2 regions of the Pseudomonas sp. GL-R-26 genome follow, and region 2 is predicted to be linked to the other one. Evidence: riboswitches for the same ligand, from Rfam matches in the RefSeq annotation. Region 2 holds a riboswitch; the other holds the start of a gene.
What was found. Region 2 has a riboswitch for cobalamin ahead of KGA96_RS19440 (CbtB domain-containing protein). Riboswitches for the same ligand answer to the same signal wherever they lie in the genome.

Region 1: linked by a shared signal. The riboswitch ahead of cobO (cob(I)yrinic acid a,c-diamide adenosyltransferase) and the one ahead of KGA96_RS19440 (CbtB domain-containing protein) in region 2 are both predicted to bind cobalamin.

What each region holds. Positions count from the first base shown of each region.
Region 1 covers NZ_JAGYGI010000021.1:83,178-98,002, reverse strand. Annotated here, with positions in the region: gene KGA96_RS21125 (cobyrinate a,c-diamide synthase) at 1-1,068, opposite strand, end outside; gene cobO (cob(I)yrinic acid a,c-diamide adenosyltransferase) at 1,065-1,676, opposite strand; cobalamin riboswitch at 1,758-1,991, opposite strand; gene KGA96_RS21115 (hypothetical protein) at 2,145-2,729, shown strand; gene KGA96_RS21110 (PQQ-dependent sugar dehydrogenase) at 2,796-4,109, shown strand; gene KGA96_RS21105 (O-methyltransferase) at 4,135-4,797, opposite strand; gene KGA96_RS21100 (C40 family peptidase) at 4,816-5,352, opposite strand; gene KGA96_RS21095 (C40 family peptidase) at 5,518-6,150, opposite strand; gene hda (DnaA regulatory inactivator Hda) at 6,372-7,076, opposite strand; gene KGA96_RS21085 (AI-2E family transporter) at 7,307-8,380, opposite strand; gene KGA96_RS21080 (DUF2066 domain-containing protein) at 8,416-9,468, opposite strand; gene purM (phosphoribosylformylglycinamidine cyclo-ligase) at 9,855-10,913, shown strand; gene purN (phosphoribosylglycinamide formyltransferase) at 10,925-11,575, shown strand; gene KGA96_RS21065 (DUF3108 domain-containing protein) at 11,584-12,297, shown strand; gene KGA96_RS21060 (methyl-accepting chemotaxis protein) at 12,351-13,976, opposite strand; gene KGA96_RS21055 (OsmC family protein) at 14,215-14,631, shown strand; gene KGA96_RS21050 (pirin family protein) at 14,694-14,825, shown strand, end outside.
Region 2 covers NZ_JAGYGI010000018.1:91,021-105,845, forward strand. Annotated here, with positions in the region: gene KGA96_RS19405 (NEL-type E3 ubiquitin ligase domain-containing protein) at 1-2,168, shown strand, start outside; gene metH (methionine synthase) at 2,320-6,030, opposite strand; gene KGA96_RS19415 (fatty acid cis/trans isomerase) at 6,187-8,496, shown strand; gene nfuA (Fe-S biogenesis protein NfuA) at 8,649-9,233, shown strand; gene cobM (precorrin-4 C(11)-methyltransferase) at 9,404-10,150, opposite strand; gene KGA96_RS19430 (cobalamin biosynthesis protein) at 10,234-10,647, opposite strand; gene KGA96_RS19435 (CbtA family protein) at 10,644-11,351, opposite strand; gene KGA96_RS19440 (CbtB domain-containing protein) at 11,363-11,554, opposite strand; cobalamin riboswitch at 11,675-11,901, opposite strand; cobalamin riboswitch at 11,996-12,209, shown strand; gene cobW (cobalamin biosynthesis protein CobW) at 12,312-13,382, shown strand; gene cobN (cobaltochelatase subunit CobN) at 13,386-14,825, shown strand, end outside.

The DNA.
Region 1 (14,825 bases), on a different contig from region 2:
CAGACGCTTTTGCATCACCGCATTACCGGCCAGCAAGCCAACCAGTTCGGCGCGAGTGCCCTCGACGTCGGTCAGGGAATCGAGCAGATACAGCATGCCGCCACACTCGGCGAGCAATGGCTTGCCGGCGGCGTGGTGCGCGCGGATTGCGTCGAGCATCGCGGTGTTTTGCGCCAGCGCAACATGGTGCAGCTCCGGGTAACCACCCGGCAGATACAGGCTGTCCGCCTCCGGCAACGCTGGGTCGCGGATCGGCGAGAAGAACGACAACTCGGCGCCCATCGCCCGCAGCAGATCCAGGCTCGCGCCGTAGGTGAACGCAAAGGCTTCATCGCGGGCGACGGCAATTCGCACACCGGCCAGCAGCGGTTCGACTGCGATGACATCAGGGGCAGCGAACTCGACTGCCGGCGGCAGTGCGACCTCGCAACTGCTGGCCAGGGCATCGGCGGCCGCATCGAGGCGCAGGTCGAGATCGTTCAACTCACTGGCCTGCACCAGCCCCAGGTGCCGGCTCGGCAATTCGATCCCGGTTTCCCGGGACAGCGCGCCGTACCAGCGCAAGCCTTCAGTCAGGCTGCCTTCGAGCAGTTGCGCGTGACGCAGCGTGCCGACACGATTGGCCAGCACGCCGGCGAACGGCAAATCCGGCTGATAACGCGCCAGCCCCAGGGCCAGCGCGCCGAAGGTCTGGGCCATGGCGGTGCCATCGATCACACCCAGCACCGGCACACCGAAATGCCGCGCCAGATCGGCGCTCGACGGCGTACCGTCGAACAGTCCCATGACGCCTTCGATCAAGATCAGATCCGCTTCAGCAGCGGCTTCCCACAGCAACCGGCGACTCTCCTGTTCGCCGACCATCCACATGTCCAGTTGATACACCGGCGCACCGCTGGCGCGTTCGAGGATCATCGGATCGAGAAAGTCGGGGCCGCACTTGAACACACGGACCTTGCGCCCCTGATTGCGATGCAATCGGGCCAGCGCCGCGGTGACGGTGGTCTTGCCCTGACCGGAAGCCGGCGCGGCAATCAGTACCGCCGGACAGTGTCGAGGCTGACTCACAATTCGACGCCTTTCTGCGCTTTGATCCCGGCTTGAAAGGCGTGTTTGATCACGCCCATTTCGGTGACGGTGTCGGCCATCTCGATCATTTCCGGCTTGGCGGCACGACCGGTGACCACCACGTGTTGCATCGGCGGTCGGGCCTGCAAGTCGCTGAGCACCTGATCGAGATCGAGGTAGCCGTGCTTGAGGGCGATGTTCAGCTCATCGAGCACCACCAGGCCGATGGACGGATCGCGCAGCAATTGCTGCGACACCACCCAGGCGGCTTCAGCGGCGGCGATGTCGCGCTGGCGGTCCTGGGTTTCCCAGGTAAAGCCTTCGCCCATCACGTGAAATCGCACCTGCTCGGGAAAGCGCCGGAAGAACAACTCTTCGCCCGTGCTATTGCGGCCCTTGATGAACTGCACCACGCCGCATTGCATGCCGTGCCCCATGGCGCGGGCGAGCATGCCGAAAGCCGAACTGCTCTTGCCCTTGCCGTTGCCGGTCAGCACCAGCAGCAGGCCACACTCGTTCGGGGAATTGGCGATGCGCTCGTCGATCACGGCTTTTTTGCGCTGCATGCGCGCCAGGTGGCGTTCGTCACGATCGGGGGTATCAGTCATGGGGGAGCTCTCCGTTGAGGCAGGAATAACGGCGGGCAGGCACAAGAATAGAAGGCAAAAAGCCTGGCATCGCCCACCGTGATGCCGCTGGATGAATCAGGCCGGTCTCCGGGCTCATGAGTGGCGCAGGGCCAGACTGTGCACCTTCCCGCATCGATTCGACACAGTGGCATCAGACACAGTTTTCACTCATTTACCGTTGCGGGGGCAGCGCCGGAATTGCGGGCCTTCGACCAACAGAAGGACTCACTCACCGGCTTCCCTGTTTCACTCTGTCGACCCAAGCCACAGAGCACCTGAAACAAGCCGCGAAGGTTAGAGGGTTGGGGGTGGAGCGTCAATTAAAGCCGGGAGGCCATCGACCGAATAACTGCTATCCATCAATAAACTGACGTCAATCTTGTGCCACGCTCTCAGCAGTGATATCAAAGAGCCACAATCTCACAACACAACAACAAGGGTGAGCCCATGCAAGGCATGATCATCAGCAATCCAAAGCTGGAATTCCTGCGCCCGGTGCTCGAGCACTGGTTCGAATGCATCGACCGTTACAACGCCGTCCGCGGTGATGGCGACACGCCGTACTGGCACGACGAAAAAGCCAATCTCGGACTGCTGTCTGCCGCCGCCTGGATGGCCGAGATGGTCACGCTGCAACAGACGCCCACCCGCAAGCAGACCGAAGAAGGCGAACGCAACGGCCGCGCCGACCTGCTCCTGGCCTCCCCCGAAACCCGCGCCTACATCCAGACCAGCCAGCGCTGGCCACGGGTCAACAGCCTCAACCTGTCCCAGGCCCTGCTCGACATCGCCAGCGATGCGAAGCGCCTGAGCCACGCCAGCGACCTGAAACTCGGCTGCCTGTTCGTCGCCCCGCAAAAAGCCCAGCAGGGCGCCACACCGGAAGAACTCCAGGACATGGTCGACGACCTGCAAAAGGAACACACCTGCGCTGTCGCCTGGTATTTCCCTTATGCCTACCGCAAGTTGCGCAACGAAGCCGGCAACTATCACCCCGGCATTGCAGTGCTGTTCAAGGAAGCTCGCGGCTGAGGGTTGAACCATCGGACGACAATGCTTCTCTATGATTAGAACAAGGCATTCATAGGGAAGACCAGCATGCGCACGCCCCCGCTCGCTCTCGTTATCGCGCTCTGCGGAGGGCTCGCCGCTTGTGGCGAGACCTCCCGCCTGCAAGTCTCCGACGGTACCGGCCCGTCACCCCAACTACCAGAACCCAACAAGACACTGGTTCCGACCGTGAACATCGCCCCGGCCATCGGCTGGCCACAAGGTGCGAAACCCGTCGCCGCCACGGGCACTCAAGTGACTGCTTTTGCCGAAGACCTGGATCACCCCCGCTGGCTTTATGTGCTGCCCAATGGCGACGTGCTGGTGGCGGAAACCGCCGCGCCACCCAAACCCGAAGACGGCAATGGCATTCGCGGCTGGGTCATGAAGAAAGTCATGGGGCGTGCCGGCTCTACCGTGCCCAGCCCGAACCGCATCACGTTACTGCGGGACAAGGATCACGATGGCTTCGCGGAAACCCGCACAGTGTTTCTGCAAAACCTCAATTCCCCCTTCGGCATGACGCTGGTCGGCAACGACCTGTACGTGGCCGACACTGACAGCCTGCTGCGATTCCATTATGAAAACGGCGATACGCAGATCAAGTCACCAGCCATCAAGGTGATTGACCTGCCGGGCGGCCCTCTGAACCACCACTGGACCAAAAACGTCATTGCCAGCAAGGACGGCAGCAAGCTGTACGTCTCCGTGGGTTCCAACAGCAACGTCGCCGAAAACGGCATGGACAAGGAAGAAGGTCGCGCAGCGATCTGGGAAGTGGACCGTGCCACGGGCCGGCACCGGATCTTCGCCTCCGGTCTGCGCAACCCCAACGGCATGGCCTGGGAACCGCACAGTGGCGCGCTGTGGACCGCGGTCAACGAACGGGATGAAATCGGCGGCGATCTGGTACCTGACTACATCACCTCGGTGAAGGACGGCGCGTTCTATGGCTGGCCGTTCAGTTACTACGGCCAACATGTCGATATTCGCGTTGAACCGCAAAACCCGGACCTGGTGGCCAAGGCTATCGCTCCGGACTACGCCGTCGGCCCGCACACGGCGTCACTGGGCCTGACCTTCGCCGAAAACAGCAAGTTGCCGCCGCCGTTCACCCAAGGGGCATTCATCGGGCAGCACGGTTCATGGAACCGCAACCCCCGCAGTGGCTACAAAGTGATTTTCGTACCGTTCAGCGCAGGCAAACCTGTCGGAAAGCCCGTTGAAGTGCTCACAGGTTTTCTCAACGACAAGGACCAAGCCATGGGCCGCCCGGTGGGCGTGGTGATCGACCGGCAGGGTGACCTGTTGGTGGCCGATGATGTGGGGAACAAGGTGTGGCGGGTGTCGGCAGTCAAGTAAGTCACTTGACCTGTGGGAGCGGGGCTCAGCGTTTGCGACAGAGTGTGAGCCCGTCACCCAACGGCAACAACGACAGATCCACCCGCGCATCCACTTTCAAGGCCTGGTTGAGCGCCTGGATCGCCCGGGTGTCCGCGCTCTCGGGATTGGCCTCAAGCACGCGCCCGCTCCACAGGGTGTTATCGAACACCGCCAGCCCACCGACCCGCAGCAATTGCAGGGCGTGTTCCAGATAAGCCGGGTAGTTGGCCTTGTCGGCATCAATGAAAACCAGGTCGTACTGCCCGCCCTGCCCTTGTCGCTCAAGCTCGGCGAGGGTTTCCAGTGCCGGGGCCAGTCGCAGGTCAATCCGCCCGGCGAGCCCCGCTTCTTGCCAGTAGCGCCGCGCGATGGCGTTGTAGTCGCCGGGGATATCACAGCAAATCAGCGAACCCTCAGCAGGCAATGCCGCCGCCATGCACAGTGCGCTGTAGCCGGTAAAGGTGCCGACTTCGAGCAAGCGCCTGGCCCCCGTCAGTTTCACCAGTAAAGCAAGAAACTGCCCCTGCTCAGGCGCCACCTGCCAGCGTGCCATCGGCAACGCCTGGGTCTCATCGCGCAAGCGCTTGAGCAGAGGCGTTTCGCGCAGGGAAACATCGAGCAGGTATTGGTACAGGTCGTCGTCGAGATTGAGCGTGCGAGCCGTCATGACCATCAGCTCCGAACGTTACGGATTGCGCGCCAAATGTTCAGGCTGCAGAACACGCTTGGCGCTCAGGTAAGCCTTTTGCCAATACGCCTTGGACAGGCTGTCGAGCTTCACGGTGCCGCCCGTGGCCGGCGCGTGGACGAAGCGCCCTTCTCCCACGTAGATGCCGGCATGACTGACCTGGGAGCCGCCATTGGTGGCGAAGAAAAGCAGGTCGCCGGTCTGCAGGCCTTCCTTGCCCACATTCGCCGCTTGCATGGAGATCATCTCGCGAGTGGTGCGCGGCAAGGCAATACCGGCGACATCACGGTACACATAAGCGATCAGGCCACTGCAATCAAATCCGGAATCCGGCGTATTGCCACCCCAGCGATAAGGCGTGCCCACCAATCCGAGCGCGCGAAACAGCACGTCTTCCGCTTCAGGCGAAAAAGCTTGAGGGGAACCAAATACGATAGGAGCGCGAACCACCGGCGCAGGCGGCGGTGTGCGGCTGGCGCAGGCACTGAGCAGCGCTGCGAAGAACATGATTGCGAGGCGGGCCGACGTCGTCATAAGCAGAACATCCTGATCTGGCTGCGGCTTTTTCTGCGGGGAGCGCAGAAAAGAAAACCGCCTGCGTTGGACGCAGGCGGTTTGCCATCATTTGTAGATCAAGATTCTAGCGGCTACACGACAAACTTCAAGTAAGACTTTAAGTTCGCCCTACAAATTGTCAGCTTATTTTCGTGCAGTGACGATTGGCGACGCGTTAGGCGCCATTGCCAGGGCGCGCTTGGCCTCGATGAAGGTCTTGCTCCAGTAGCTGTCGCCCAGACTATCGATGCGCACACCACCGCTGCGGCGGCTGCTGGAGTGGATGAACTGATTGTCGCCCAGGTAGATCCCGGCGTGACTGACGCGACCACGACGACCGTTGGTTGCGAAGAACAGCAGGTCGCCCGGCTCAAGCTTGCTGCGCGAGACCAGCGGAGCGTCCACGTTGATCATTTCGCGGGTGGAGCGTGGCAGGTTCATGCCCGCTTCTTCGCGGAACAGGTAACCAATGAAACCACTGCAATCGAAGCCGGCTTCAGAAGTACCGCCGAAACGGTAACGGGTACCGATCAGGGACATGCCACGTTCGAGGATGCTGTCGGCCAGGACTGGAAGCTGGTAGGACTTGCCGCCAGCGAAGTCTGCGAGTTCTTTTTCGGTAGCCAGCTCTTCTTGAAAGAGAGCGGAAGACTGGGCAGTGGCCGAGTTTTGAACCTGCTGTTGCGGAGTTTGCTGGGCCACTGGAGTGTGGGCAGCGCAACCGAACAACAGGGTAACGAGTGCGAGAGGCACGAGGGGTGCGAAGCGATTTAGCATGGGCACGACCGTGGCTGAAGTTGTAAAGAAGCCGAGACTATGCCCGCTATCAACCTCATTTGCAAATTCAATCGATCTTTTTGTGACTTATCCGTTTCTCGTTTACATCTAAGCGCTTAAGCCCATTTAAAACATACACGCGGCCTGCAACCTGGCAGGAAAGCGGGATTTCTGGCGCCTGAAAGATGCCGAACCGGCTAAAAGTCCCGGTTTCAGCGGGTTTACCAGCCGAGGGTTTCTTTCAAAAACGGGATTGTCAGCTTGCGCTGAGCCTGGAGGGAGGCCTGGTCGAGACGCTCGAGCAGCTCGAAAAGTGCGCTCATGCTGCGGGTACCGCGAGTCAGAATGAAATGCCCGACTTCATCGGTCAGATGCAGGCCGCGACGAGATGCGCGCAATTGCAGGGCACGCAATTTGTCCTCATCGGACAGCGGGCGCATCTGGAAGATCAAGGCCAGGGTCAGGCGGGATTTGAGATCCGCCAGCTTCACTGGCAGCTCACGCGGGGATGTCGATGCGGCAATCAGCAAACGTCGACCGCTGTCACGCAAGCGATTGAACAGATGGAACAGCGCCTCTTCCCAGTCCGCTCGCCCGGCAACCACTTGCAAATCATCCAGGCAGACCAGTTCGTACTGTTCGAGGTTGTCGAGGATTTCAATGCCGCGATCGAGCAGCTCGGCCAACGGCAGGTACACCGCAGGCTCCCCCATTTGCTCGAAGCGCAGGCAGGCGGCCTGCAACAGGTGCGTACGCCCGACCCCGTCCTTACCCCAGAGGTAGATCAGGCTTTCGGTCCAGCCGGCGTCGGCTTCGCACAGCCGCTCGACATAGCCGAGTGCAGCGGCATTGGCGCCTGGGTAGTAGTTGATAAAGGTGGCGTCGTCACGCAGACGCACACCTAGGGGCAGCTGAATCGGTTTCATGCTGACTGAACAGTTCCAAAGGAACCGTTAGTGGCCTCTGTGTAAAGTTTGCGAAGTTTATACCCGTGAAGCGGACCGCACAATGCGACAGACCACAAGCAAAATCAAAGGTTTGCGTTAATGCACCGGTTTTGTGGCAGATTCTTTGGCGGTGCATGTGACAGTCGGGCGACGCCAGCAGGCTGACCTGGTACGAACCGGGGCAGCCTGCCATCGCCCATTGACGCCCCTTACATCTGCGGCTCGTCGGCTCCTCCGTAGATTTCCGAATCCTTATACAAATCATGCACATGCCGCACCAGCACCATGATCACCGCGGCGACCGGCAATGCCAGTAACACACCGGTAAAGCCAAACAGTTCACCACCGGCCAGGATCGAGAAAATCACCGCCACCGGGTGCAGGCCAATCCGGTCACCGACCAGCATGGGGGTCAGCACCATACCCTCCAGCGCCTGGCCGACCATGAACACCGCGACAATGCCGAGCATCGGGTAAAGATCGCCACCGAACTGGAACAGCCCCGCAATGAGCGCCGCGCCAATGCCGATGATAAACCCCATGTACGGCACGATCGCCGCCAGGCCGGCAATCAGGCCTATCAGCAGACCCAGTTCCAACCCGACCAGCATCAGGCCTGCTGCGTAGATCACACCCAAGGCCACCATCACCAGCAACTGTCCGCGCACGAACGCGCCGAGCACTTCATGGCATTCACCCGCCAGCGACACCGCGCGCGCTTCACGGTCACGGGGCAGCAGGCTGCGGACCTTGGCCATCATCAGGTCCCAGTCCCGCAACAGGTAGAAGCTCACCACCGGAATCAGCACCAGGTTCGCCAGCCAGCCGATCAACGCCAGCCCCGAGGCCGTGGCATGGCTCAGCACCACGCCGACAACATCAGAGGTCTGACTCATATGCTCGCTGATGGCGGCCTTCAGCTTGTCGAACTTCCAGAAACCGTCCGACAGGCCGAACTTCGATTGCGCCCAAGGCAACGCCGTGTGTTGCAGCCAGTCGAGCATCTGCGGGGCCAGTTCATACAAACGAAACAACTGCCTGGCGAGCAACGGCACCAACACCAACAGCAGCGCGGTGAAGATCAATGTAAACAGGGTAAACACCGCCACGACACCCCAGGTTCGGGACAAGCCTGCCTTCTCCAGCCGATCCACCAGCGGGTCGAACAGGTAGGCCAACAGCAGCGCCACCAGGAACGGCGTCAGGATCGGATGCAACAACCAGACAAACACACACAGCAGGACCACCCCACCGAGCCAGAACCAACGCCGCGTATCGGCCATGAACCACTCCATTGCTTCTATATAAAGAAAAAAAACTACCAGCGATAACGCAGTTGCGGTGTCGGGGCCGGCGCTGCGACTGGTACCGCGCCGCCAGTGGCTGGCTGAACGGGCGCTACCGGGGCCGGGGCCTGACCCGCCGGCGCTTCCTGCAGCCTCGCCAGAGACAATTGCGCACGCAGTTGATCGACGCTGCCATTGACCCGATAGAGAATCCGGTCGCCCTCGACACTTTGCACACGCCCGCCAAACGGCTCCAGCAAACGCCCGAGTGACGCGTAGTGCTCAAGATTCATACCTTGCACTTCCAGCAATTGCTCACTCGACGCACCAGGTTTGGCGACAAACCGCGGCGCCAGGCGTTCATTGACCGCCAGCATCACCGCATCGGCCAGGGCGGCCTGATCGGCGCCCTGCACACTGCCCGCCTCTTTTTTATCCCCCAGCCACAATTGCCACTTGGCTTGCCACTGCCCGCCCTCTTCCTTGGCGTGTACCGCGAGCAGGGCGTCGGCGTTGTAGCGTTCCGATGCCGCTTGCAAAGGCGCGGGATCTACGCCCTCCAGATTCGGCGCGGTCGCGACGATCTGCTCATTCAAATCCGCCAACGGCAAACGCAATGGCAAGCCACGGTGCTGGGCAGCCCGACGCAACGGTGCCGCGCTGGCCTGACCGTCGCCCACCAGGCTTGAACCTTCGGTGGAATCATTCAACCACCAGCCGAGGATCGACGGCCGATTGGCCCCCCACATGGCCAGGCCGGCGCGGCGCAAGGCCTGCTCGGTGGTACCCGGATCGAAATCGACCTTCAGGACTTCCGGCGGCCCGGCCTCAAAGCCGTACTGGCTGATGATCTGTTGCGGATCTTTGCGAATCGCCGCCAGCCCCGGACTTTGAGCGGCCTTGGGGTCGCCGGTCAGGCGCAAAACCAGTGTATCCAACGCACGCTGAGTCGCCTGATCGCGCTCCTCGGGCGACTGGCCATTCACCGGCTCGCGCACCAGGTAAAGGCCTTTGACGGTTTCGGCTTGACTGACCAGGCTGACCACTGACAAACAACTCACAAGCAAGAATTTACAAAAACGCATGGAAGATTCCTGACGACAAGAGCGGCTGGAACAGACCGCATGAAGACGATCGAGCAAGACTGTGACCGTTGCCCGACGCAAAACATTCACACGCTCCGGGTAAGTTTTCGCACTGTCATAACGATAGACGGTTAATCGCGATACCTTATACAGCCATGCAGGATGCCACCAACACTGCGCATTAACGGTTTTTTTTGACCGTATATGGCCCTGCTGTCGGCCTGAGGATGGCCGCTGCGGCTCAAGCCTGATAAAATCGCGCGCCTTCGCAGACCGGCAACAGCCGGGTAGTGTCCGAATAGCGCGCATGGTTCTCGCCTACGCAGTTTCGGCGCTCCCGACGGACTCGGTCGTTACCCAGAAATCCCCCCCTAAAGGCCTGGATCATGAGCAAGCAACCCTCCCTGAGCTACAAGGACGCCGGTGTAGACATCGACGCCGGTGAAGCATTGGTCGAACGCATCAAGAGCGTCGCCAAGCGCACTGCGCGCCCGGAAGTCATGGGCGGCCTGGGCGGTTTCGGCGCCCTCTGCGAAATCCCGGCCGGCTACAAGCAGCCTGTGCTGGTTTCCGGTACTGACGGCGTCGGCACCAAGCTGCGCCTGGCACTGAACCTGAACAAGCACGACAGCATCGGCATCGACCTGGTTGCCATGTGCGTCAACGACCTGGTCGTCTGCGGCGCCGAGCCGCTGTTCTTCCTCGACTACTATGCCACCGGCAAACTGAACGTCGACACCGCCGCCCAGGTGGTGACCGGCATCGGCGCTGGCTGCGAGCTGTCCGGCTGCTCCCTGGTCGGCGGCGAAACCGCTGAAATGCCTGGCATGTACGAAGGTGAAGACTACGACCTGGCCGGTTTCTGCGTCGGCGTGGTAGAAAAGTCCGAAATCATCGACGGTTCCAAAGTGGCTGCCGGCGACGCCCTGCTCGCCCTGCCGTCCTCCGGCCCGCACTCCAACGGCTACTCGCTGATCCGCAAGATCATCGAAGTGTCCGGCGCCGACATCGAGAACATCCAGCTCGACGGCAAGCCGCTGACCGACCTGCTGATGGCCCCGACCCGTATCTACGTGAAGCCGCTGCTCAAGCTGATCAAGGAAACCGGCGCGGTCAAAGCCATGGCCCACATCACCGGTGGCGGCCTGCTGGACAACATCCCGCGCGTGCTGCCAAAAGGCGCTCAAGCCGTGGTTGACGTGGCAAGCTGGACCCGCCCGGCAGTGTTCGACTGGCTGCAAGAGAAAGGCAACGTTGACGAAAACGAAATGCACCGCGTGCTGAACTGCGGCGTGGGCATGGTCATCTGCGTGGCTCAGGAGCACGTCGAAGCCGCCCTGAACGTTCTGCGCGAAGCTGGCGAGCAGCCTTGGGTCATCGGCCAGATCTCCACCGCTGCCGAAGGCGCGGCTTCGGTTGTACTGAACAACCTCAAGGCACACTAATGCAAGAGCGGATGTCTCAGACCTGTGATGTGGTGGTGCTGTTGTCCGGCACCGGCAGTAACTTGCAGGCCCTGATTGACAGCACGCGGACCGGCGACAGCCCGGTCCGCATCGCTGCGGTGATTTCCAACCGCGCCGACGCCTACGGCCTGCAACGCGCCAGGGACGCGGGTATCGACACCCGCGCCCTTGATCACAAGGCTTTCGAAGGTCGCGAGGCCTTCGATGCCGCATTGATCGAACTGATCGACGCCTTCAATCCCAAACTCGTGGTACTGGCCGGATTCATGCGCATTCTCAGCGCCGGTTTCGTACGCCACTATCAGGGTCGCCTGCTCAATATCCATCCCTCGCTGCTACCCAAATACAAAGGGTTACACACTCATGAGCGCGCGCTGGAGGCCGGCGACACCGAGCACGGCTGCTCCGTGCACTTCGTCACCGAGGAACTCGATGGCGGACCACTGGTCGTACAGGCTGTAATACCGGTAGAGTTACAGGATTCGCCGCAGAGTCTGGCGCAGCGGGTTCATGTTCAGGAACACCTGATCTACCCGATGGCCGTACGCTGGTTTGCCGAAGGTCGTCTGGCCCTCGGCGAGCAAGGTGCTTTACTGGATGGACAGTTACTCGCGGCCAGCGGCCACTTGATTCGAAACTAGGAGATTTTATGCGTCGCGCCCTGCTCTTCGCTTGCGCTCTGCTCGCCTTGCCCTTCGCCCAGGCGGCAGACCTTCAACCCTTCTCCGCCAGCTACACCGCCGACTGGAAACAGCTGCCCATGAGCGGCACTGCCGAGCGCAGCCTCGAAAAAACCAGCGACGGCAAATGGAAACTGAGTTTCAAGGCGTCGATGATGATCGCCAGCCTGTCCGAGGAAAGCACCCTGACCCTGGACAAGGACACGCTTCTTCCAGAGTCGTACCACTTTGAACGTGGCGGCTTGGGCAAGGCCAAGAAATCGGATCTGGATTTCGACTGGAATACCAAGATGGTCACCGGTACCGATCGCGGCGACGCGGTCAAGGTTCCGCTGAACCGCGGTATGCTCGACAAATCCAGCTACCAACTGGCCCTGCAACACGACGTCGCCGCCGGCAAAAAAAGCATGAGTTATCAGGTGGTCGACGGCAGTGAAGTCGATACCTATGACTTCCGCGTGCTGGGCGCTGAAAAGGTCGACACCAAGGCCGGCAAGATCGATGCGATCAAGGTTGAACGTGTACGCGACCCGACACAGAACAAACGCATCACCGTGATGTGGTTCGCCAAGGATTGGGACTACCTGCTGGTCCGCCTGCAACAAGTCGAAACCGATGGCAAGGAATACAACATCATGCTCCTGGACGGCACGGTCAACGGCAAGTCAGTCAAAGGCAGCTGATCCGGATCGATATGAAAAGCCCCGCAGTCGCGGGGCTTTTTTTCGTCTGTCATTCAGACCGAAAACCGCGCCACCAAGGTATTCAGGTCCACCGCCAGGCGCGACAACTCCTGACTCGCCGCACTGGTCTGGTTTGCCCCGGCCGAGCTCTGTTGCGCCAGGTCACGGATATTCATCAAGTTGCGATCCACCTCCCGCGCCACCGCTGCCTGCTCCTCCGAGGCACTGGCAATCACGATGTTGCGCTCATTGATCATGGTGAATGCCGAGGCGATATCCTCCAGGGCAACGCCCGCCGCTTTCGCCGCCTCAAGTGTCGAGCGCGCCCGGGTGTTGCTTTGCTGCATCGAGCTGACAGCCAGATCGGTGCCCTGCTGGATACCGGTAATCATCTGTTCGATTTCCCGGGTCGATTGCTGGGTGCGATGCGCCAGAGCCCGCACCTCATCGGCCACTACCGCAAACCCGCGCCCGGCGTCCCCGGCCCGCGCGGCTTCGATGGCCGCGTTCAAGGCCAGTAGATTGGTCTGCTCGGCAATCGCGCGAATCACGTCCAGCACGGTAGTGATGCCATACACCTTCTGCGCCAGGTCTTCGACCTGAGACACATTGGTGGTGACATCTTCTGCCAGCGACTCGATCGACAGCACCGTCTGATGCACCTGTTCGCGACCGTGCTGGGCAATGCGGTCGGACTCGCGGGAAGCTTGCGACGTTGCGGCGGCATTGCTCGCCACTTCTTCCACGGCGGCGGTCATCTGGTTGACCGCCGTGGCGGCCTGCTCGATTTCCAGACTCTGTTGATGCAGGCCACGGGTGGCGTCTTCCGTGACGCAACTGAGCTCCTCCGAAGCCGAGGCCAATTGACGGGATGAATCGGATATACGTTGAATGGTTTCACGCAAACTCTGTTGCATGCTCTTGAGCGCGTGCAGCAGCCGCGCGGGTTCGTCCTTGCCTGTAATGCTGATGGCTGCGGTGAGGTCGCCACCGGCGACCACCTCGGCCACTTTCAAAGACTGTGACAGCGGCAACACGATACTGCGCGTCAGCAGCAGTGCCAGGCCAATGGTGATCAGCGCTGTCACACCGATCATCACCCCGACCCAGACTCGCGACTGGTTGAACACCAGGCGTCCCGCTTCAGTCGCCAGATTGGCGTTGTGCCTGTTGAGTTCGACCAGCTCCCTGAGCGTGACCGTGATCTCATCGGCCAACGGATTCATCTCGCCATTGAGAATGGCCGCCGCCTCTTCCACCCGTCCCTGGGTAGCCTCGGCCATCACCTGACTCTGAAACTGCAGGTATTTGCTCTTGGAAGCCTTGAAGCGATCGAACAACACCCGCTCTTCAGGCAGCGCGATCAACTTGTCATAACGTTGTTGGGCCTGGTCGAGAACACTTTTGAGATCGTTGATTTTGCCGACGTTCTGCGTCTGTGCCTGTGGATCGCGATTGATCAGCAAACGCATGGTCAATGCCCGCAGCCGCAACATGTCCTGACTCATATCACCGACCGCCATCACACTGGGCAGCCAGTTGTCATCGATTTGATCGGACTGCGCCCGCATATTCGACATTTGCAGCAGGGCGAACGCCCCCAGGCCAAAAACCATCAACGCCAACAGGCCAAAACCGAGACTCGCGCGTGGCGCAATATTGAGACTTCTGATACTCATTCCCCTGGTTCCTTCCAAAAGCGCTGCGTCAGGCAGCAGGTCCTTTAGACGGTATCGGACTGTTGAAAATTTGCGTAAGACGAAAACGTGATATCAAAACACCATTACTGTTACGGTAACGATTCAGCCAAAAGACTCACCGATACAAGAAAACCGGAACGCACATCCGGCACCATGCTCTATACCTTCAAGGTCTTTTTTTGATCGAATAAATATCCTGCTGCTTGCGAGGTTTCCCATGACCGTTACTGTCAACACTGTTTCTGCCGAAGGTTTGCGCCACAGCGTCCAGATCGATGACCATGAACTCTTCGCCGACGCGCCCGTCACGGCTGGCGGAGAGGGCTCGGCGCCGGAGCCCCACGATTATTTCGATGCCGCGCTGGGTGCCTGCAAAGCCTTGACCCTGAAGCTTTATGCCAGGAAGAAGGACATCCCGCTGACCGGTGTCGGCGTCGAGGTCAAGCGCGACAACAGCCTGGAACAGAAAGGCCAGTACGCGTTGCACGTCAAACTGACCCTCAAGGGCGTACTCACCGACGCCCAGCGCGATGAACTGCACCGCGTGGCCGATCGCTGCCCGATCCACAAGCTGATGACCACCTCTGAAGTCAGCATCGAAACGCATTTGTCCGAAGGCGCGTTCAGCCAATAGCGGCAAGGGCTGCGCAAGCGGGTTATGCTCGAACGCATTACCCGCTCAGCCTGGAACGCACCATGAACACTCCGCTCGTGATCCGCCCCCGCACCGAGGATGTCGAAGGCCAGCCGATTCTCCGCCCGCTGCCGTCGGCCAAGTGCCGCAGCGTCGGGCCATTCGTGTTTTTCGACCACATGCTGGAAACCCGT
Region 2 (14,825 bases):
CCCAGGATTTGCCGGAGCTGACCTGGCTGGATTTACGCGACAGCAAGATTTCCGAGCTACCGGTGGCGGTACTGGAAAATGAGGTAATGCTCAAAACCAATCTCGGCGGTTCGCCCTTGACCCATCAGGCTGGCGCCATGCTCCGGACCGCCTGGCAGCGAACAGAAGTTGCCAGAGTGCTGCCAGAGGGTGCCCTGCAACGGTTCGCCATGGAGCCGATACCGCTTGGTTTCCCGCCGTCCGAGAGTGGGCTTTCCATTGCGCAGCATTTGCTGACGCTGCCTGAGGTTGCGGCGGGAGAAGGGGCCGAGGTTTTCACAAGGCGTCTGCAACGTTTGAAGCCGGCACTGGCGGATGATGAAGCCTTGCAAGCGCTGGAACAGATGCGCGAGCGCGGGGCGAGCGAGGTGCAAATCAGCGAACGCCTTGCCGGTTGGGAACAGACCTTCGAAGCGCTTACGCGTCAGTTGAACGGCTGGATCTTTACACGGGGCGTGCGCGGCACAGGCTGGATGGTGTCTTCGAGCATTCGCAGGCTGGGCGCCTTGCGCATCCTCGAATGCTGGCGTCAGGGCCTGACCGGCGTGGAGGGCGTCGCCAATGCCGTTTTGGATCTGAGCGGTCTGCAACTGGGCGATCTTCCAGAGATGCCGGCAACATTCGAGCACGTCGGCAGGTTGAACCTGACCGGTGTAAAGCTGACCCCGACAGGCTCCGACGGATTCCTCAACGCTTTTACCCGGCTCAAGACCCTGGAACTCAACGGCAATGGGCTGGAAGCCATACCCGAGCCGGTCCAGCACATGGGTACGCTCGAGCGACTGGAACTGTCTTCGAACCGGCTGAGTGATGCCGAACACCTGTACGCCTCGTTGAGCAATCTGGAACGCCTGAACCGGCTTGACCTGGGCTACAACGAACTGGAGTCCTTCGATCTCGACGTTTTCGAAGCATTGGTGACACTCGATCTGCGCAATAACAATCTGGCGCAATGGCCGGACGGCGTGCTGGATGCCGCCCACCTCAGAGTCCTGAATCTGAGTGGTAACGACATCACATCGGTTCCAGCGCAGGCTCTGGATGGCAATCACAATGTCCTGATGATCGGCATCGATCTGAGCGACAACAACCTGGCGCTTGAGAGCCTCGAACGCTTGAGGGCTTACCGTGACTCGGGAGCACGCGACACCGTGCTGGGGCTCTCGCGGGCCGAACTCGACGAGTTACTTGATGATGCTCACGACGAAGGCGAAAGTGACAGCGTCGAGTCGGATGAAGAACTCCCTGACGTTGAGCCTGATTCCGCGCAAAAGACCCCATGGCTAGTCAATACACTCCCGGAGGAACTGGCCGGTAAAAGCGAAATCTGGAATCGGCTGGCGGCCGAGCCGGACAATGCTGCGTTCTTTCATTTGCTCTCGCGATTGCAGGACACCCAGGAGTTTCGGGTGGCCAATGCCGATTTGACGCGACGGGTCTGGACAGTGATGGAAGCCGCGGCCAGCAACAGCGAACTTCGGGAAGTGCTGTTCGCCAGTTCGAGTACCCATGGCACCTGTGTCGACGGGCGAATTCTCACGTTCAGCGGGCTGGAAAGCAAAGTGTTCACCCACAATGCCTTGCTCGACATTCCGCCTGGAGGCTTGAGCGTGAAGGGCGAAGCACTGCTGAAACTGTCCAGGCAGTTGTTCCGACTGGACAAGATCGATGATCTGGCGACCAAGGCCGCAGCTAATACCGGTGAGGATGAGGCCGAGGTGCGCCTGGGTTATCGAATCGGTCTGACGGAGGGTTGGGATGACGGCCTGATCCTGCCGGGTCAGCCGAAACACATGACCTATGCCTCGGGCGTCACGCGGCAACAACTGGCTGACGCGCGCGTGGAAATCGTCAATGCGGAGCGGTCCGACGGGTTTTTCGAAGACTTGATCCAGCGTGACTATTGGGTGAGTTATCTCAAGGAGAAATACCCTGAAGAGTTCAGGGCGCTTGATGAGGTGGATAGTCAGGCAGGGGAGGATGACGGTGTTGATATCGCCGATGACGCTGCCCTTTTGACTCAGATGTTCGAGCAGGCGGCGGCGCGCAACGCGAAGATGATCGAGTTGTCCCGCAAGGAGGTCGCGGGTGGGGAGCCGCAACCGGGGACCTCGGCCAGAAGCAGCTGAATCAGCCGCCGGATAACTAATGTGGGAGCGAGCCTGCTCACGATTGCGGAATAACATTCAACATCGATGTTGACTGAAAGACCGCTATCGCGAGCAGGCTCGCTCCTACAGAGGGCCTTGCCAACCACAATGCAGTGGTTGGCAAGGCTGTTTAGTTGTCGTAACCCAGGTTCGGCGCCAACCAGCGTTCGGTCACGCTCAACTCCTGGCTTTTACGCGAGGTGTAGCTCTGCACCTGGTCCTTGTCGACCTTGCCCACGGCAAAGTATTGCGCCTGCGGGTGAGCGAAGTACCAGCCGCTGACCGCGGCCGCCGGGAACATCGCGTAGTGTTCGGTGAGGAACACACCGCTGCGGCCTGCGCGCATTTCCTGGGCCTCTGGATCGAGCAGGGCGAACAGCTGGGCTTTCTCGGTGTGGTCCGGGCAGGCCGGGTAGCCCGGTGCCGGACGGATACCGCTGTACTGCTCCTTGATCAGTGCCTCGTTATCCAGCGTTTCATCCTTGGCATAACCCCAGTAGTCTTTACGCACCTGCTGGTGCAGCCACTCGGCGCAGGCCTCGGCCAGGCGGTCGGCCAGGGCCTTGACCATGATCGAGTTGTAATCGTCGCCGGCGTCCTGGTAGGCCTTGGCCACTTCTTCGGCGCCAATCCCCGCAGTGGTGATGAAACCACCCACGTAGTCAGTCACTTCACTGTCCTTGGGCGCGACGAAGTCGGCCAGGGAGAAGTTCGGCTTGCCGTCGGTCTTGATGATCTGCTGGCGCAGGTGATGCAGCTTGGCCATCGGCTTGCCGTCATCGCCATAGAGCTCGATGTCGTCGTCATGCACCTGGTTGGCCGGCCAGAAACCGAACACCGCGCGGGCGCTGATCAGCTTCTCGTCGATCAGTTTGCTGAGCATTTCCCGGGCATCTTTGTACAGCGAGGTGGCGGCTTCACCGACCACTTCATCCTGGAGGATGCGCGGGAACTTGCCGGCCAGGTCCCAGGAGATGAAGAACGGCGTCCAGTCGATGTATTCGGCCAGGACATTGAGGTCGATGTTGTCCAGCACCCGGGTGCCGGTGAAGGTCGGCTTGACCGGCGTGTAGCTCGCCCAGTCGAATTGCGGCTTCTTGGCGATGGCCGCGCCATAGCTCAGGCGCTCGGTACGGGCACTGCGGTTGGCGGTGCGTTCGCGAACGTCGATGTAGTCCAGGCGGGTTTTCTCGACGAAACCGGCCTTGAGCTCCTTGGACAGCAACTGCGTCGCCACGCCCACGGCGCGGGAGGCGTCGGTGACGTAGATCACCGCATCGTTGCTGTACTTGGGCTCGATCTTCACCGCCGTGTGCGCCTTGGAGGTGGTGGCGCCACCGATCATCAACGGCAGGTGGAAGTCCTGGCGCTGCATTTCGCGGGCAACGTGGACCATCTCGTCCAGCGACGGGGTGATCAGGCCGGACAGGCCGATGATGTCGCACTTCTGTTCCTTGGCCACCTGCAGGATTTTCTCTGCCGGCACCATCACGCCGAGGTCGACGATGTCATAGCCGTTGCAGCCCAGCACCACGCCAACGATGTTCTTGCCGATGTCGTGCACGTCGCCTTTCACCGTGGCCATCAGGATCTTGCCCTTGGCTTGCGGTTTGTCGCCTTTTTCCAGTTCGATGAACGGGATCAGGTGCGCCACGGCCTGTTTCATCACGCGGGCGGATTTCACTACCTGAGGCAGGAACATTTTGCCGGCGCCGAACAGGTCGCCGACGATGTTCATGCCGGACATCAGCGGGCCTTCGATCACTTCGATCGGGCGGGCGAAGGACTGGCGCGATTCTTCGGTGTCTTCGACGATGTGGGTGGTGATGCCTTTGACCAGAGCGTGCTCCAGACGCTTGTTGACGTCCCAGTTGCGCCACTCTTCGGTCTCGGCTTCCTTGACACTGCCGTCGCCCTTGTACTTGTCGGCGATGGCGAGAAGGGCGTCGGTGCCTTCCGGTGTGCGGTTGAGGATCACGTCTTCCACGGCGTCGCGCAGTTCTGCAGGGATCTGGTCGTAGATCTCCAGTTGACCGGCGTTGACGATGCCCATGGTCAGGCCGGAACGGATCGCGTACAGCAGGAATACCGAGTGGATCGCCTCGCGCACCGGGTTGTTGCCACGGAACGAGAACGACACGTTGGACACGCCGCCGGAGGTCAGCGCATACGGCAGCTCGTCACGGATGTAGGCACAGGCATTGATGAAATCGACGGCGTAGTTGTTGTGTTCTTCGATACCGGTGGCGACGGCAAAGATGTTCGGGTCGAAGATGATGTCTTCCGGCGGGAAGCCCACTTCGTTGACCAGAATGTCGTAGGAACGTTTGCAGATTTCTTTCTTGCGCGCTTCGGTGTCGGCCTGGCCGGCTTCGTCGAAGGCCATCACCACCACGGCGGCGCCGTAGCGCTTGCACAGCTTGGCGTGATGGATGAACTGCTCGACGCCTTCTTTCATGCTGATCGAGTTGACGATGCCCTTGCCCTGGATGCATTTGAGGCCGGCTTCGATCACTTCCCACTTGGAGGAGTCGATCATGATCGGTACGCGGGAGATGTCCGGTTCGCCGGCAATCAGATTGAGGAAAGTCACCATGGCCTTCTTCGAATCGAGCATCCCTTCGTCCATGTTGATGTCGATCACCTGGGCGCCGGCTTCGACCTGCTGCAGGGCGACTTCCAGGGCTTCGGTGTAGTTGTCTTCGCGGATCAGACGGGCGAACTTGGCGGAACCGGTGATGTTGGTGCGCTCGCCGACGTTGACGAACAGCGAGTTGCGATCGATGGTGAACGGTTCGAGGCCCGAGAGGCGGCATGCCTTCGGAATGTCCGGAATCTCGCGCGGCGCATAACCGGCCACGGCCTTGGCGATGGCTTCGATGTGGCCCGGCGTGGTGCCGCAGCAACCACCGACGATGTTGAGGAAGCCGCTCTGGGCGAACTCTTCGATGACCTTGGCGGTTTCCGACGGCAATTCGTCGTACTCACCGAATTCGTTCGGCAGGCCGGCGTTCGGGTGCGCGGAAACGTGGGTGCCTGCCTTGTTCGACAGTTCTTCGAGGTACGGGCGCAATTCGCGGGCGCCGAGGGCGCAGTTCAGGCCGACGGAAATCGGCTTGGCGTGGGCCACGGAGTTCCAGAACGCTTCGGTGGTCTGGCCCGACAGGGTGCGGCCCGAGGCGTCGGTGATGGTGCCGGAAATCATGATCGGCAGCTCGATCCCCAGTTCCTCGAACACGCCTTGTACGGCGAAGATCGCGGCCTTGGCGTTGAGGGTGTCGAAAATGGTTTCGATCAGGATCAGGTCGGCACCGCCTTCGATCAGGCCTTTGGTGGACTCGGTGTAGTTTTCCACCAGTTCATCGAAGGTCACGTTGCGGTAGCCGGGGTTGTTCACGTCCGGGGACAACGAGCAGGTGCGACTTGTAGGACCGAGCACGCCGGCGACGAAGCGTGGTCGGTCCGGGGTTTCCAGGGTCTTGGCGTCGGCAACCTTGCGCGCCAGGCGTGCGCCTTCTACGTTTAACTCATACGCCAGGCCTTGCATGCCATAGTCAGCCAGGGAGATCTGGGTGGCGTTGAAGGTGTTGGTTTCCAGAATGTCGGCGCCGGCGTCCAGGTAGGCTTTTTCAATGCCGCCAATCACATCCGGGCGAGTCAGTACCAACAGGTCGTTGTTGCCTTTGACATCGCTTGGCCAGTCAGCGAAGCGTTTGCCACGGTAATCCTGCTCTTCGAGCTTGTAGCTCTGGATCATCGTGCCCATACCGCCATCGAGAATCAGGATGCGCTCTTTGAGGGCGTGCTTGAGAGCTTGAAGGCGAACGCTGCGATCGGACATTTGGACTACTCGGTAAGGCCATGACGAAGGGCCGGGATGATAGCAAACCTGTGCGCTTTTGGAGCATGGCTCGAATTTGCATGAATATCGTTCATGTTGGTAAGGATGACAGACCGGTAGAATCGCGGCGTTTTTTCAGGATTCAGGACCAGGGACATGTCGTATCGCTTCGTCATCAGCACATTGCTGCTGTTTTTAAGCTGGGGCGCCGTGGCGCAAGGCCCGGCGATTTCCACTGCCATTTCACCTGCTATTTCTTACAGCCGCGACATTCAACCGATCTTCACTGAAAAGTGCGTGGCCTGCCACGCCTGCAACGACGCCGCCTGTCAGCTCAACCTGGGCAGCGGCGAGGGCGCGACACGGGGCGCAACCAAAGTCCCGGTCTACGACGGTGACCGCCGCCAGGCCGTTGCGCCGACCCGACTGTTCTATGACGCCTCCGGCAAACAGGCCTGGCAGCAAAAAGGCTTCTATTCGGTGCTCGATGCCCAGGGCAGCCAGGCTGCATTGATGGCGCGGATGCTGGAGCTTGGCCACAAAACTCCGTTGCAACCCAACGCGAAGCTGCCGGAAGACATCGTCCTGGGCCTGAACCGGGAAAACATGTGTGCCATGCCCACGGAGTTCGACGACTACGCCGCCAAGCATCCGAAGGAGGGCATGCCACTGGCAGTGACCGGCCTGACCGACCAGCAGTACCAGACGCTGCAACGCTGGTTGGCGGCAGGCGCGCCGATCGATCAGCAAGCGCTGGCGCCGAGTGCCAGGGAAGCCCTGGAGGTGGTGCAATGGGAAAACCTGCTCAATTCGCCGGGCGCCCGGGAAAGTCTGGTGGGGCGCTGGCTGTTCGAGCACTGGTTCCTCGCCCATCTCTACTTCAAGGACGGCGAGCCTGGGCATTTCTTCCAGTGGGTGCGTTCGCGCACCCCGACCGGCCAGCCAATTGACCTGATCAACACCCGTCGCCCGAACGATGATCCGGGTACGCAGTTCTACTATCGCTTGTGGCCGGTTCAGGGCGTGATCGTGCACAAGACCCACATCACCTATCCGCTGAGTCCGGCGAAGCTGGCGCGGGTCAAGAGTCTGTTCTACAGCGGCAACTGGCAGGTCGACGCATTGCCGGGCTATGGACCGCAGAGCCGGGCCAACCCGTTTGCCACTTTCGAAGCGATTCCGGCCCAGGCGCGCTATCAGTTCATGCTCGATAACGCCGAGTACTTTGTGCGCACCTTTATCCGTGGGCCGGTGTGTCGTGGTCAGATCGCCACGGACGTGATCCGCGATAATTTCTGGGCGCTGTTCCAGGCGCCCGAGCACGACCTGTATGTCACCGATCCGAACTATCGCGGGCAGGCCACGCCGTTGCTGGCGATGCCGGGGCAGAATGACGACGTCGGCAGCGTCCTGAGCCTGTGGCACGACTACCGCGACAAGCGTAATGAATACGAAGCCTTGCGCCGGGACAGCTACGCCGATCAGCCTGCGCCGAGCTGGTCGACCCTGTGGGCCGGCAACGACAACGCGTTGCTGAGTATCTTCCGCCATTTCGACAGCGCTTCGGTGACCAAAGGCCTGATCGGCGAGGTGCCGCAAACGATATGGCTGTTCGACTATCCGCTGCTGGAGCGCACCTACTATCAACTGGCGGTGAACTTCGATGTGTTCGGCAACCTGTCCCACCAAGCCCAGACGCGCTTGTATTTCGACCTGATCCGCAACGGCGCCGAGCAGAATTTCCTGCGCCTGATGCCCGCCGATTCTCGGGATGGCTACCTTGACGACTGGTATCAGAACAGTGGCAAATTCAAGATGTGGCTCGACTACGAGACCATCGATGACGACTCGCCGACCGCGCTGAAACTCAATCCGGCTGATCCCAAGCGTGACTTTGCCAATCAGTTGCTGGCCCGATACGGCGACCTTAATGCCAGGCCCGACCCGATCAATCGCTGCGACGGCGCTTACTGTTCGCGGCCGAACATCGATCCGGACCTGCAAAATGCCGAGCAGGCGCTGAGCCGTCTGACTTCGCGTCCGGCCGCCGGGCTGAAGGTCATCGATCAGTTGCCGGAAGCCACTATGTTGCGTATCGAAACCAGCAGCGGCAAGCGTGAGGTCTACAGCCTGTTGCGTAACCGTGCCCACAGTAACGTGGCGTTTTTGCTCGGTGAATCGCTGCGCTATCAGCCGGGACTCGACACCCTGACGATTTTCCCTGGCGTGCTGAGCAGCTACCCGAACTTCATGTTCAACATCCCGGCCGGGCAAGTGCCGGCGTTCGTGGATGCGATGGAAAGCGCCAAGGATACCGACAGCTTCGAGAAAATCGTCGAACGTTGGGGCATACGCCGCAGTCATCCGCAATTCTGGCCTTATTTCCATGACCTGAGTCGCTACATCCACGAAAACGATCCGGTGGAAGAGGGCGTGCTGGACATGAACCGCTACGAGAACCTCTGACAGGACGCAGATCCCCTGTGGGTGTGGAGCCCCCTCGCCACAAAAGCCCGCTCACACAGGGTGATTGGTGTTTCTTTTCCCGACAAAAATACTAGGACTTTGTCCGGCGCGTTGATTGGCGTAAACTGCGCCCAAGCCTGCGAGGAGTTTCCATGACCGCTATTACCATCACTGACGCCGCCCACGATTACCTGGCTGATCTGCTCTCCAAGCAGAACACCCCGGGCATCGGCATCCGCGTCTTCATCACCCAGCCTGGCACCCAGTACGCCGAAACCTGCATTGCCTACTGCAAGCCGGGCGAAGAAAAACCCGAAGACACCGCGCTGGGGCTCAAAAGCTTCACCGCGTACATCGACCACTTCAGCGAAGCCTTCCTGGACGATGCCGTTGTCGACTACGCCACCGACCGCATGGGCGGCCAGCTGACCATCAAGGCGCCAAACGCCAAGGTACCGATGGTCAACGCCGACAGCCCGGTCAACGAGCGCATCAACTACTACCTGCAAACCGAGATCAACCCGGGGCTGGCCAGCCACGGTGGTCAGGTCAGCCTGATCGATGTGGTCGAAGACGGCATCGCTGTCCTGCAGTTCGGCGGTGGTTGCCAGGGCTGCGGCCAGGCCGACGTGACGCTGAAGGAAGGCATTGAGCGCACTCTGCTCGAGCGCATCCCGGAGCTGAAAGGTGTTCGCGACGTGACCGACCACACGCAGAAAGAAAACGCCTACTACTAAGGTGTTCGCTGCGAAACGAAAAAACGGCGCTGTGGCGAGGGAGCTTGCTCCCGCTTGATGGCATAGCCATCACAAAATCAGTCAATGCATTTTCCCGTGATGAATGCGTTGGCTGATGTTGGGACCGCTTTGCGGTCCAGCGGGAGCAAGCTCCCTCGCCACAGGTGCTTTCAGGGTCTGTAGAGATGCGCATGCCCCGCGCGATACAGTGACGACTCGCTGAAGTTATCGCTGCCCAGCACCCGACCCACCAGAATCAACGCCGTACGGCGAAAGCCCTTGGCTTCAACCTTCCCGGCAATATCCTCAAGCGTGCCCACCACCCAATCCTGATCCGGCCAGCTCGCACGGTGAACCACCGCAATCGGGCAATCGGCGCCGTAATGGGGTAGCAGTTCTTCAACGATCTTCGCCAGGTGATTAACCCCCAAATGAATCGCCATGGTCGCGCCGTGCTGCGCCAGGCTGGAGAATTCCTCTCCGGGAGGCATGGCGGTCTTGTCGGCGTAGCGCGTCAGGATCACGCTTTGCGAAACGTCCGGCAGCGTCAGTTCTGCGCCCAAAAGCGCTGCGCAAGCGGCTGTGGCCGTCACGCCGGGTACGATTTCGAACGCAATGCCCAGCTCACGCAGATAGCGAATCTGCTCGCCGATGGCGCCATACAGGCTCGGATCGCCGGAGTGCACCCGGGCCACATCCTGGCCTTTGGCGTGGGCAGTCTTGATCAGGTCGATGATCTGTTCCAGGTGCAGTTCGGCGCTGTTGACCACTTGTTCGGCACAGTGACCTTCCAGTACGGCGGCAGGCACCAGGGAACCGGCATAAATGATCACCGGGCAGCTGCGAATCAGCCGCTGGCCCTTGACGGTAATCAGTTCGGGGTCGCCGGGACCTGCGCCAATGAAGTAGACGGTCATCGTCGGTTCCTGTGGGGAAAAAGGGGCTGAACAGGGCTTCAGATGAAGAATGTTCATGATCAAAGCGGGGGATTATCGGTTTTTTACGCAGCGCCGGCCAATGCCAGGGTTGCCTGGGCGTATTTTTGTCGTGGAATCAGCAGTTTTGCCGGGGCCTGGGCCAGTTGTTCGGCCAGGGCCAGTGCGGCGCTTTCCGCCACGCCGTAGCAACCGGTGCGTTCAAAGGCTATTTGCGATTGATGACTGAGTTGCGGTTCATAAACGGCCAGTTGTTCACTGCTGAAATACATCAATTCCAGGCCAAGCTGCTGAGCCAGTTCGATTAACGCAGGTTCGTCGCGCTTCGAATCGATGCTGGCCAGCGCCTTGATTTCATGACGAGCAATCTGGTGTGCCTCCAGCGCCTGATCGAGCAGCGCCAGCAACGTGCTGACAGGGCAGCCGCGCTGGCAGCCCAGGCCGACCACCAGGGTCGGCGCTGTGCTGATATCCGTCATGCGTGGTACTGGCCATCGCTTTTGCGACGGAACAACCAGGCGCTGATCAGGCCCAGGGTCAGCCAGAACGCCACGTTGGTCAGTTGCGAAGCGATTTTGAACTGGGCTTCCAGCGCCTCTGGAGCGAGCATCGAATGCACCTCCGGTTGCGGCGCGCCAATCACATGGGGAACGGCGAGGATCGCCGCGCCGAGGACTTTCATCAGCCAGTGACGGCTGAATACGATCAGGGCGATACCGACGGCAGTGGACGCGGCCGTACCGATCCACCACAGTTGCCGCTGTGCCAGATCGGCGGCGGCAGTACCTGGCAGTTCCGGTGGCAGGCCGAGGGTCGGTGCGAGCACGAAGGTCGCGTAACCGGCCAGGCCCCAGAGCAGGCCCTGCGAGGTTTTGGTCGGCGCACGCAAGGTGTACAGGCCGGCCAGCATCAGGGCGAAACCGACGGCCACCACCAGGTTACCGCCGGTGGTCGACAGCACGCGCTGCCAGCCGTCTTCCGGCTCCCAGGCTTGCGCATCGTGGGTGTGGGCAGCCATCGCACCGTCGGCGTGTTCATGCATTTCAACAGCGGCCGGTTCGGCTTTTTCGTAGGTCTCGGCCTGCAAAATCAGCGGGGCGACCCAGAAGCTTTGCAGCAGGGTCAGCAACAGGGCGGCCAGCAGCCCGGTGAAACCTGCGGTTTGCGCAATACGCTTGATCATGTCGACAGCTCTCAATGGCACGGGAACGCGGAGCTGTGACGGGTATCGTGGGCGGCGTTGTGCACCGCTTCGATGTGCGAGAAACCGGCAAAATACACAAGGCACGCGCCCAGGATCGACGCGCAGATGGCGGTGGCCAGACGTTGGGTCAGGGTTGAGGTGGTGCTCGCGGCTGTGTGTTCGGCGCTGCTGATGATCGACATGGCGTTTCCCTCTGGTCTGTCAGCGGGGAATAAGAGCGCATGCAAAAACCCGCACGACCAGGCGCGCAAGGTTTCGAACAGCGCCCGCCCACCGCGGGTTTGTTGGTTCAGTGATCGTACTGGTCACTTTGTGTTGCGGGCCGGTCTCCGGGCTCACGAGGGGCAAAGGCTTGGGCCTGAACCTGAAAGCGTCACCTTCCCATGCCGTAGTGGCGCAGTGGATCTGATGCTTCGCTCGCTTACCGTTGCGGGGGCAGCACCGGACTGACATGGCTTAAGAGTAAAGCACATGATTCACCGGTTTCCCGTTTCACCCTGTGAAGGGCACCCGTAACAAGGTGTGTAGGAGAGCATGGCCGGGGGTTGGGCGTCAATTGGCAAGGGTTCGCATTTAAGGTTCGCCACAGGGATCGCAAGCATTGACCCGCCCCAAGACCATGCGTAGCCTTGCGCTTTCGAGGTTCTTCGGCGTTTGTCGAAGCTAAGAAGGGAACGCGGTCGATGCCGCGGCTGCCCCCGCAACTGTGAACGGTGATGTTCGTTGCCACGCCACTGCAGGCTCAATCCATGAGGCCGGCGGGAAGGCGCAGCGAATGCCAGGCTCAAGGCCGGCACACCGTCAGCCAGGAGACCTGCCTCGTCACAGATTCTCACTTTCAACCGGGCGGGGTGATCCGGTGGCGAACTCTTCAGGCATGCGCGTCCGCGTTGCCGGTCGTCGTCCCGTATGCCCGCCACATTAGCCATAGGGCATCCGATGAAAACACTGGCCAAACTCCCCGTCACCATCGTTACAGGCTTTCTCGGCTCGGGTAAAACCACGCTGCTGCGGCACATGCTCGACAACGCCCAGGGTCGCCGCATCGCGGTGATCGTCAACGAATTTGGCGAGTTGGGCATTGACGGCGAAATCCTCAAGCAGTGCTCCATCGGTTGCACCGAAGAAGAAGCCAACGGCCGTGTCTATGAACTGGCCAACGGTTGCCTGTGCTGCACCGTCCAGGAAGAATTCTTCCCGGTGATGCGCGAACTGGTGGCCCGTCGCGGCGATCTTGACCACATCCTCATCGAAACCTCCGGTCTGGCCCTGCCCAAGCCGCTGGTGCAGGCCTTCCAGTGGCCGGAAATCCGCAGTGCCTGCACGGTGGATGCGGTGATCACTGTGGTCGACAGCCCGGCCGTGGCCGCCGGCACCTTCGCTGCGTTCCCGGATCAGGTCGACGCTCAGCGCAAACTAGACCCGAACCTGGACCACGAATCGCCGCTGCACGAACTGTTTGCCGACCAATTGGCCAGCGCTGACCTGGTGATCCTTAACAAAACCGACCTGATCAACCCGGCGGACCTGGCCCGCGTGCGTCTGGAAGTCGCCGAGGAATTGCCGCCAGCGGTGAAAATCGTTGAAGCCAGCAGCGGTCGCCTGCCGCTGGACGTGCTGATCGGCCTGGGTGCCGGCTCCGAAGAACACATCGACAGCCGTCACAGCCACCACGACCATCATCACGATGGCGACGACGATCATGATGACCACGATCACGACGCCTTCGATTCGATCTCCATCGAACTGCCGCAAGCCGACGAAAGCCTGCTGCTGGATGCGCTGACCCAACTGGTGGTCCAGCACGGCATCCTGCGGGTCAAGGGTTTTGCGGCGATCCCGAACAAACCGATGCGCCTGCTGATCCAGGGCGTGGGCACGCGTTTCGACAAGCATTTCGACCGCCAGTGGGGCGCCGAAGAAGCGCGAGTCACCCGCCTGGTGCTGATCGGCCAGGAACTGGACGCCACTGTTCTCGAAGCGCAATTGCGCGCCGCGCTCAGCGTGTAAGCCATGCACCTGCTCAGGACCCAGCCCGGCGGTTTCGTGTCGGATGACAACATTGCCGACCTAGGACAAACCCCCGCCGAGCTGGTGGTCCTGTGCAGCGGCGACTCCAGCCTGGCGCTGCTCGCCGAAGCGGCGCAGCAGTTGCCCGACGATTACCCGAGCGTGCGCCTGGCCAACCCGATGCAGGTGCAGAACCATGCCTCGGTCGATTTGTACGTCGATGAAGTGCTGCGTCACGCCAGGGTGATCCTGATTTCGCTGCACGGCGGCATCGCCTATTGGCGTTACGGCATCGAGCGTCTGGTCGAACTGTCGCAGCGCGGCGTGCAGGTGATTTTGGTGCCGGGCGATGATCGCCCGGATCCGGAGCTCAGTGACCTGAGCACCGTCGGCGCCGAGGATCGCGACCGGCTTTGGCAGTTTCTGCGCCAGGGGGGCATGGGCAACGCCCTCGATTTCTTCCGCTGTCTGGCCAACCGCTGGCTGGCCCGTGATTACACCTGGGGCGAGCCGCAAACCCTGCCACGCACGGCGATTTACCATCCGCACAAACACTCCGCCGCACTGAGCGACTGGCAAGCCGATTGGCACGCCGATCAACCGGTGGCGGCGGTGCTGTTTTACCGCTCGCATTTGCAGGCGGCGAACACCGCGTTCATTGATGTTTTTTGCCAGCGCTTGCAGGCGGCGGGGTTGAATCCGCTGCCGATTGCGCTGGCCAGCCTGAAAGAGCCCGGTTGTCTTTGCGCGGTCGAGGACTGGCTGGATGAGGCCAGCGTCTCGGTGATCCTGAACACCACCGGCTTCGCCCAATCCAGTCCCGAAGCACCGCATCTGCGCCCGTTTCGCCGCAATATTCCGGTGATCCAGGCGATTTGCGCCCAGGATAACGAACCCGGCTGGCGCGCCAGCGAACAGGGGCTTGGCCCTCGGGATCTGGCGATGCACATTGCCTTGCCGGAGCTGGACGGACGCATCATCAGCCGCCCGATCAGTTTCAAGGACCTGGCGTGGCGCAGTGAGCGCAGTCAGTCGGATGTGGTTTGCTACCGGCCACAACCGGAACGCATGGATTTCGTCGCCGAACTGGCCCGGCGCTGGGTCGATCTGGCACGGGTGCCCAATGCTGAAAAACGCATTGCCTTGATTCTCGCCAATTACCCGACCCGCGACGGCCGCATCGGCAACGGCGTCGGCCTCGACACCCCGGCAGCGGCGCTGAATATCCTGCGGGCGCTGCATGCCGAAGGTTATCCATTGCCGGCTGAGTTACCGGACAGCGGCACCGCGTTGATCCAGCAGTTGCTGGGCGGCGTCAGCAACGATCTCGAGACTCTCGACCAGCGTCCGTGCCAGCAAAGCCTGGGCATGGATGACTATCTGGTGATGTTCAATGCACTGCCCGAAGCCAACCGCGCGGCGGTGCTCGAACGTTGGGGCGCG